Regions from separate parts of the Bacillus spongicola genome, predicted to be linked through region 1. Evidence: predicted binding sites of a transcription regulator. Region 1 holds the regulator's gene; the other holds the start of a gene.
The links. The regulator NrdR, encoded in region 1, represses ribonucleotide reductase genes. The targets are predictions, from matches to a motif close to AACACNATATATNGTGTT.

Region 1 (4,539 bases):
TAGGTAAGTTATTTTCGTTTTTCCATTTACTTGCGAAAAAATATTTTAAAAGAATATTGCAAAATGAAAATAAACGAAGTATACTATTTTTCGTGAACTTCTTGAACGCATAAGGGTACTGTATAGCTGCTTAAAGGGTTAGGACCTCTTCGGACTAACTTTCCCCCGTGGCCGTTGTATAACTGCATAAGATAAAAGTTCATTTTGACGAAAAAAAATCGAAGTCAAAGGGGGAAACGACTAATGGAAACAATGGGTCGTCATGTTATTTCAGAATTATGGGGCTGTGATTTTGAAAAACTTAACAGTATGGAGTTAATTGAGCAAATTTTTGTTGATGCTGCACTAAAATCAGGTGCTGAAGTGAGAGAAGTAGCCTTTCATAAATTTGCGCCACAAGGAGTAAGTGGTGTTGTAATCATTTCTGAATCACATTTAACCATTCATAGCTTCCCTGAACACGGGTATGCTAGTATTGATGTTTACACATGTGGAGAAATGGATCCAAATATTGCGGCTAACTACATAGCAGAAGCATTAAACGCTCAAACACGTGAAAATATTGAACTTCCACGAGGAATGGGACCAGTTCAAACAAAACAACCAGAAGCTAAAATACTTTAATTCAAATAGATGCAGAGGAGGTGTATGATTCATACACCTCTTTTCGTATGGTGCAATATAAGTTTAATTCATGGCTGTTTTCACAAAGATTGTGACTTTTCGTATTACTCCTTATTTCGTGATGAAGAATGGTTTCGGGCATCTTTTCGCATTCTTTTTCACTCGAAGCGAGGAAAGAAAAGAGTGCTCAAATCGTTTTTATATGCTCTATGCAACAAAGGATGCGAATAGAGCCTAATTCATAAATGGACGAATAAGTTTATAATAGGCTCTTTTCGTATGCATTGTGGCTATTTCATCTGATGTTTAACTAAATCCTTCAATTCACTGTTGATTTCCATCAAAAACAGGCGAAATGATGCCCGAATCAAAGCTATAACATAAATAATTAACTGATACGAAATGCAACAAACTTTGGGAAAGCAACTTTATAATATTTACATAGGATTGGGGAGAATTCAATAATGGGAAGTTTTAAAAGAGCATTTATTCGGTTTAGCCAAGAGTGTGAAACGTCGGATTCAAATTTAGATAAAGAGTTAAGGACGAAATATTATAAATCTTCATTTGACAAGGCTTTTGCAGCCGTTGAAGAGTTGTTTGCAGCAAAAGAGTATACGATTCAGTCAATATCAAAAGATCATGGTGAGATATTGGTTGGAAAAAAGGGTAAATTATTTATTGTGGCAACTGTATTGACTGTACGTCCTTTCGAAACAGCGGTCGATTTTAAGGTCACGTCAGAAAAGATGATTCTAACGGGTGCATATCCAAAACTAAAGAGCGAAGTATTAGCTTTGTACAATGGACTAAATCAAAAGTTAAAACCCTTTCAACAATAAGTCGATTCGGACTTGTTGTTTTTTTTGAAGGCTCTTTTCGTATACTTTGCCTGACGCCGCAGGGCAGCCACTTTCGCTTTTCGTAAATGATGCCCGAAACAAAGCTATATCACCGTTTATAGACTGGTTCGAAAAGTAGCAAACTTTTCCAAAACAGCCTTTTTGAAAGTTAGTGTGTCCGATAAACTAGATTCACTATGGCCACCACTTGTGTATTAGTCCTCTTTTCTATAAGATGAAAGTAATAGATTTTTTGAGGCGGAGTTGATGAAATGAAGTGTCCATCTTGTCAGTCAAATGCAACTAGGGTTGTGGATTCTCGACCGGTCGATGAGGGCCGCTCCATTCGACGCAGGAGGGAATGTGAAGAATGTGCTCACAGGTTTACGACCTTTGAAAAAATTGAAGAGCTCCCATTGATTGTCGTAAAAAAAGAAGGAACACGTGAAGAGTTCAGCCGCGAGAAAATGCTAAGAGGCTTAATTAAAGCTTGTGAAAAACGTCCTGTCGCTCTAGAAGAATTAGATAAACTCTCGACAGAGATTGAGAAAGAACTTCGTAGAGAAGGTAGTTCAGAAGTGAAATCGGATATCATTGGAGAAATGATTATGGACCGATTAGCCATCGTGGATGAAGTTGCCTACGTGAGATTTGCATCTGTCTATCGTCAGTTTAAAGATATTAATGTCTTTCTAGATGAATTGAAGGAATTAATCAAAAAATGAACATTCTTGAGCTAAATAATCTCAGTTTAGCTCTTTTCTCTATTTTAACAGGTAATCAGGCCAGGAAAGGTTGAAGAATTATGAAAACACACTGGAAAGAACTACAACCAGTGGACACATACCTAGTGAAGGTGAACGGTCTTTTGCACGACCATCACCGTCAAGTGCTCACCTTTTTGTATCAGCCACTGATTGGAACGGAATGCTATAGCCTCTATATGACATTATGGGCTGAAGTTGAAAGACAATCTCACTGGTCAGAATCATATTCACATTATCATCTAATGGATTTTTTATCCTTTAATATACAGAACATATACGAAGCTCGTGTCAAGCTTGAAGGTATTGGTTTAGTGAAAACCTTTGTAAAACGCTCAGAGGATGAACGGAAATTTATTTATGAAATTCAACCGCCTCTTTCTCCGCAACAGTTTTTTACAGATGGAATTCTAAATGTTTATCTTTATCGTAAAATTGGAAAGGCTCATTTTTTAAAGCTGAAAGAATTTTTTTCTGTCCCAACGGTTGATAACAATGAATTTCAAGAGGTGACCCGTTCGTTTCAGGATATCTATTTATCGTCTCATACATTGCAATTGCCTGACTCCGAAGCGGAACAATTGAGCAAAGTGAGTCAAGAAAAAGAGTTACTTGAAGAGCGAGATAATGGGGGCCTTCAACTAGATTCACTTCATTTTGATATGGACTTATTACTTGCGGGTTTATCAGAATCAATGGTTCCAAGGCGTGCATTTACCCCGAATGTGAAAGAAGCTATCACGAAACTATCCTATTTGTATGGGGTCGATGCTGTCCAAATGAAGGGGATTGTTCTTCAATCGATGTTGGTCGAGGATGAAATTGATATTGAATCTTTAAGAAAAGCTGCTCGAGATTGGTTCCAACTTCAATTTGGGGAGGTTTTGCCGAAACTCAGTCTCAAAGTGTCACAAAAGGCTCAAACTCAATCGATAAATGAACCGAAAACACAAGAAGAGAAACTGATTCACTATTTAGAAATCACCTCTCCTCGTGAACTACTTATCGATCTTTCAAATGGAGCAGAAGCGACGACAAGTGATCTTCAAATTGTAGAAGGCGTCATCATGAATCAAAAGCTTCCAGTTGGAGTGGTGAATGTACTGATTCACTATGTGATGCTCAGAACAGATATGAAGTTGTCTAAAGGGTATGTTGAGAAAATTGCTTCCCATTGGTCGAGAAAAAACATTTCGACAGTGAAAGAAGCGATGGATTTAGCTAAAAAAGAACATCGTCAATATTTGGAATGGGCTCAAGGGAAAAAGGGCAATGCAACTTCGAGGAAAAAACCAGTTCGTACGGAAAAGTTGCCTGATTGGTTTGAGGAAAATAATTCTGCTGCAGAAAATGAACCAAAAGAGAAGGAAGCATCGTTTGATTTTGAAACCGAAAAGAAAAAGCTTGAGGAAGAGCTTAAAAAGTATAAAAAGTAGGAGGTTGCTATGGAACCGATTAATAAGACTTTAAAAAAATTAGCTTCTTCTCCCAAATTTCAACAAACATACAATCAGATGAAAGATGAAATTTTGGCAGATGACGATGTTCAACGTTTTCTGAAAGAGCACTCAGCAAGAATTTCACCCCCAACAGTTGAGAAGGGGTTAATGAAACTTTATGAGTACACCTCTCAAGAAAAACAATGTCAAGGATGTCCGAGCTTAGAGGACTGTGAAAATATGATGCCAGGATTCGAACCAGAGCTATTTATGCGAGGAGAAGTTATCGACATAAATTACCGAGCATGCCCAAGGAAAATAGTGCATGATGAGCGAAGTAAGATGGAAAAGCTTATACAAAGCATTTATGTTCCTAAAGATATATTACATGCCACTTTTTCAAGTATTGATTTGGATACTCCTACTCGGTTAAGAGCGGCAAAAGCAGCTAAGGATTTTGTCGAATCCTATTCTTCTCAAAAGAATGGCAAGGGTCTATATTTTTACGGAAAATTCGGAGTAGGGAAATCGTATTTACTTGGAGCTATTGCTAATGAGCTTGCAGAAAAGCAAATATCTTCGTTAATTGTCTACATACCTGAGTTCTTTCGTGAAATGAAACAGTCGTTACAAGATCAAAGCGTAAATGAAAAGCTAAAGAAGATTAAGTCAGCTCCAATACTGATGCTCGATGACATCGGGGCAGAATCGATGTCTAGTTGGGCTCGTGACGATATATTAGGAACGATTCTTCAATACCGGATGCTTGAAAATTTACCAACATTCTTTTCATCAAATTTCGATTTTGAGGGTCTTAAACATCACTTAACATATTCTCAAAGAGGAGAAGAAGAAAAAATGAAAGCCGCT
Region 2 (4,539 bases), on a different contig from region 1:
GTTGAGAGAAAGGAAAGCAACCCTTTTCCCTTCGATATTGTTTTGGGATGTTATACAACGATTATTAATCTTCTCGCATCCGCAAATACTTGTTTAAAAGAATAAGGAAGCTATCCAATAGGAAACCCGCAAAGAAAGTCTCTGCGGGTTGAACTAAAATAGACCATTAAGAAAAGCTATAATGGATAATTCTTAGTTTTTCTTTTTCACTTTCCCTGTCCATTTTTTAAATCCACCTTCAAGATGATACAATTCTTGGTAGCCTTTACTTGATAGCATTTGAGCTGCCCGACCACTTCTCATACCGCTTTGACAGTAAAAATAGACAGGCTGGTCTGGACGAATTTCTTTTAAACGCGTTTTCATTTGCGAAAGTGGAATGTTTCGTGCGCCAAGGATATGGCCAGCATCAAACTCATTCGCTTCACGTACATCGATCAACTGCGCTTTACGATAGCCTGCACGGAACTCTTCCTCGTTCAATTTTTTTAGTACTCGCTTTTGCCTAAAGAACATTATAGCAGCATAAACAGTAAGTCCAACTAGAATAATTAAGATGATTTGCCAAGTTGCCAACTTTCTTTCCCCTTTCAAACTTATACGATACATACTATTATATTCATTTTCTCTCATAGAATCAAAAGAAAATTGCTATATGTGCTTCTTCTTTCTATTTTTGAAGGCATTTGATAGACTAAAAGACGATTGAATAGGAAATTGAGGGTGGAAAAATGAAAAAAGAAATTTGGCGATTTATTGATAGTGGTAATTGCTCCCCATACTTTAATATGGCATTAGATGAAGCGTTACTTGATTGGCATAGTGAAGGGATGATCCCACCTACGATTCGTTTTTATGGTTGGAATCCAGCAACCCTTTCTATTGGCTATTTTCAGAAGATAGAACGTGAAATCAACCTAGAAATGGTCAAAAAACATAATCTAGGGTTTGTTCGCCGTCCAACGGGTGGTCGTGGGGTTCTGCATGAACATGAGTTAACCTACAGCGTAATTGTAAGTGAAGAGCATCCTGATATGCCAAAAACTGTTACTGAAGCATATCGTGTGATTTCTGAAGGTATCCTTAAAGGCTTTCAACTTCTAGGATTTGACGCCTATTTCGCGGTACCTAGAACGGAGGAAGAACGAAGTAGTTTGAAAAACCCCCGTTCTTCTGTATGCTTCGATGCACCCAGCTGGTATGAGCTCGTTGTTGAAGGCAGAAAAGTGGCAGGTAGTGCGCAAACTAGGCAAAAAGGAGTCATCTTACAACACGGATCAATCCTGCTTGACCTAGACGAAGATAAGCTTTTTAGTTTATTTAATTATCCAAATGACCGAGTAAAAGACAGGATGCAACGAGCATTTAAAAACAAGGCAGTCGCCATCAATGATATTTCTGATCATGTAATTAGGATAGAAGAAGCGAAAATAGCTTTTAAAAAAGGGTTTGAAGAGGGATTATCTATACAACTAGAACCCTATGAGCTTACAAAAGAAGAACGGGTCTATGTAGAAGAACTTGCTTTCAGTAAATATGAAAGTCGAGGCTGGAATTTTAAAAGATAATTTTTTTCGAGAAAAAAGCGCCTATGGATGCTTTTTTCTTGTTTGTCAAGGAGTTCAGAGTACGACAATTTGTGCAACCTTAAAACCATTTCTATTCCTTTTTATAATCCATATATTTCTTCGATATCCTTCGTTTTCCTCTATCTATCAGCGTATTTTTCATTTGACACAAATTTTAGTGGTTGACCATTTTATCTATATATAGTATATTCATAAAGACTAATCACACTATATATTGTGTGTGGTTAATGAAAAAGGGTTTTATCCCTATACATATGGATACTTCATATTCAACAACTAAGAAATAACTCGGTAGCCATAACTATATACGAAGGAGTTGTCTACATGTCCGTAGTTTCAAGCGGAAAAATGTCGATTAACGTCGAAAGATTAAACAAAGACATTGGGTTATTTTCTCAGGTGCATCCGGTGACAAGTGATATGAATATGTCTCATAAGGGCGTTTCTCGCTTAGTGATGATTGATCGTTATTCATTTAAGGACACGGAGAAAATGACATTGACAGAAGGGGACTTTGTCGTTTTAACGATTAAGGATGACCCGAAATTCCCAGCAAGAGGATTAGGGTTTATTAAAAAAATTAATTGGGAAGACAAAACGGCAGATGTATGGATCGAAGAAGAATTTCGTAGTGGCATTGACCATCCATTAGAAGCTAAAGCGGGCATTGTTACGCGTAATATTGATGTGATAGAAAAACCTCTAGAAGTGTACTATGAGCAAATTGCTAAAAGAAATGCGACAGGATTAGCTTCAGTTGAAACGACTGAGGAAAAGCGGCAAGAATGGTTCCAAAATTTTTATCAAGAGCTTTCTCAGTTAAACTTTGTTCCAGCTGGACGGGTTTTATATGGAGCGGGAGCTGAAACGGACGTTACCTATTTTAATTGTTACGTTATGCCATTTGTTCAAGATTCAAGAGAAGGCATTTCCGAGCATCGAAAACAGGTCATGGAAATTATGAGTCGCGGGGGAGGAGTTGGAACAAATGGGTCAACGCTCCGTCCTCGTAATGCATTAGCAAAAGGAGTTAATGGAAAGTCCTCAGGATCTGTTTCCTGGCTGGATGATATTGCGAAGCTTACTCATCTTGTTGAGCAAGGTGGATCAAGACGCGGTGCTCAGATGATTATGTTATCAGATTGGCATCCTGATATTATTGAATTTATTATCTCAAAGATGCAAAACCCTGCAATTCTTCGCTTTCTGCTTGAAAACACAGAAGATGAGCAGATTAAAAAAGCAGCTATTGCGAAGCTGAAATTCACACCTTTAACAGCCCAAGAGCGGTCAATGTACCAAGGAATCGTCAATTATCAGCATATTCCCGGCTATGGGGGGTTTGATGCAGAAATTATTGCAGATGCCAAAGATAAATTAGCTACAGGCGGGTCGTATTCGGTTCATAATTCAGAGTTTTTAACGGGAGCTAATATTTCTGTTTGTTTAACAAGTGATTTTATGAATGCAGTTGAGCGTGATGAGGAGTATGATCTTCGTTTTCCAGACGTTGAAAAATATAATGAAGCTGAGATGAAAGCTTATAATGATCACTGGCATGAAATAGGAGACGTACGCGAGTGGGAGAATTCTGGATATGCAGTAAGAACATATCGCAGAATTCAAGCAAAAGAGTTATGGAATTTGATTAATATTTGTGCAACCTACTCCGCAGAACCAGGGATTTTCTTTATTGATAATGCCAACGATAAAACGAATGCGAAGGCGTATGGGCAGAAGGTAGTCGCCACAAATCCGTGTGGGGAGCAACCACTTGCTCCGTATAGTGTATGTAATCTTGCTGCAGTGAATTTAGCTCAGTTTGCAAATAAAGAAACGAAAACTGTTAATTTTGAAAAATTGAAAGAAACGGTTAAGGTTGGTGTGCGTCTACAAGATAACGTAATTGATGCGACCCCATACTTTCTTGCAGACAACAAGAAGCAAGCTCTTGGTGAACGTCGTGTAGGCCTTGGAGTCATGGGCTTAGCAGATTTACTGATTTATTGTGAAAAAGAATACGGATCACCTGAGGGGAATAAGCTCGTCGATCAAGTTTTTGAAACGATTGCTGTAGCCGCGTATAAGGAATCTGTTGAGTTAGCAAAAGAAAAAGGCAGTTTTCCATTTCTTAAGGGAGAAACAGAGGAAGAAACCCTATCTTTACGACAAAAATTTATTGATACAGGCTTTATGGTTAATATGCCTGAGGAGATTCGCTTGTCTATTTTACAACATGGTATCCGTAATTCTCATCTACTCACAGTAGCTCCTACGGGTAGCACAGGTACGATGGTAGGTGTATCTACAGGATTAGAACCATACTTCTCGTTCACGTATTATCGAAGCGGAAGGTTGGGGAAATTCATTGAAGTGAAAGCGGATATCGTCCAAGAGTATTTACAAAGGACTCCTTCTGCTGATGAAGCACATTTACCTCACTGGTTCGTCACTGCAATGGAATTAAAACCAGAAGCTCATGCTGATGTGCAGTGCGTGATTCAACGCTGGATTGATAGCTCGATTTCCAAAACGGTTAATGCGCCGCAAGGATTCGCTGTCGAGCAAGTAGAAAAGGTTTATGAGCAACTATATAAAGGCGGTGCGAAGGGTGGCACGGTATACGTGGACGGAAGCCGTGATTCCCAAGTCTTAACATTAAAAGCTGAAGAAAACAGTCAAGACAAACATGAAAAGAAAGTAAATCAAAATAAAGTCGTTTTGGTGGACACTATCCAAGAAATCCGTTCAACAAATGTAACGATTGGATCTGAAGTAGGCAATACTTGTCCAGTTTGTCGAAAAGGAACAGTCAAAGAAATTGGTGGCTGTAATACGTGCACGAATTGTGGCGCACAGCTGAAGTGTGGATTGTGACGAAAGAGAGTGTAACCTTATGTAGATTTGAAACAAAGTCACGATGTTTATAAAAAAGATTTGATGTTTTGAA

Region 2: a site for NrdR is predicted at 1,793-1,810, ahead of U8D43_RS19280 (vitamin B12-dependent ribonucleotide reductase). Genes of this name have one in related genera too.

What each region holds. Positions count from the first base shown of each region.
Region 1 covers NZ_JAYKTS010000040.1:309-4,847, forward strand. Annotated here, with positions in the region: gene speD (adenosylmethionine decarboxylase) at 244-624, shown strand; gene U8D43_RS18725 (cytosolic protein) at 1,089-1,466, shown strand; gene nrdR (transcriptional regulator NrdR) at 1,739-2,191, shown strand; gene U8D43_RS18735 (replication initiation and membrane attachment family protein) at 2,272-3,666, shown strand; gene dnaI (primosomal protein DnaI) at 3,676-4,539, shown strand, end outside.
Region 2 covers NZ_JAYKTS010000044.1:2,735-7,273, reverse strand. Annotated here, with positions in the region: gene U8D43_RS19290 (rhodanese-like domain-containing protein) at 193-609, opposite strand; gene lipM (octanoyltransferase LipM) at 732-1,568, shown strand; gene U8D43_RS19280 (vitamin B12-dependent ribonucleotide reductase) at 1,914-4,466, shown strand.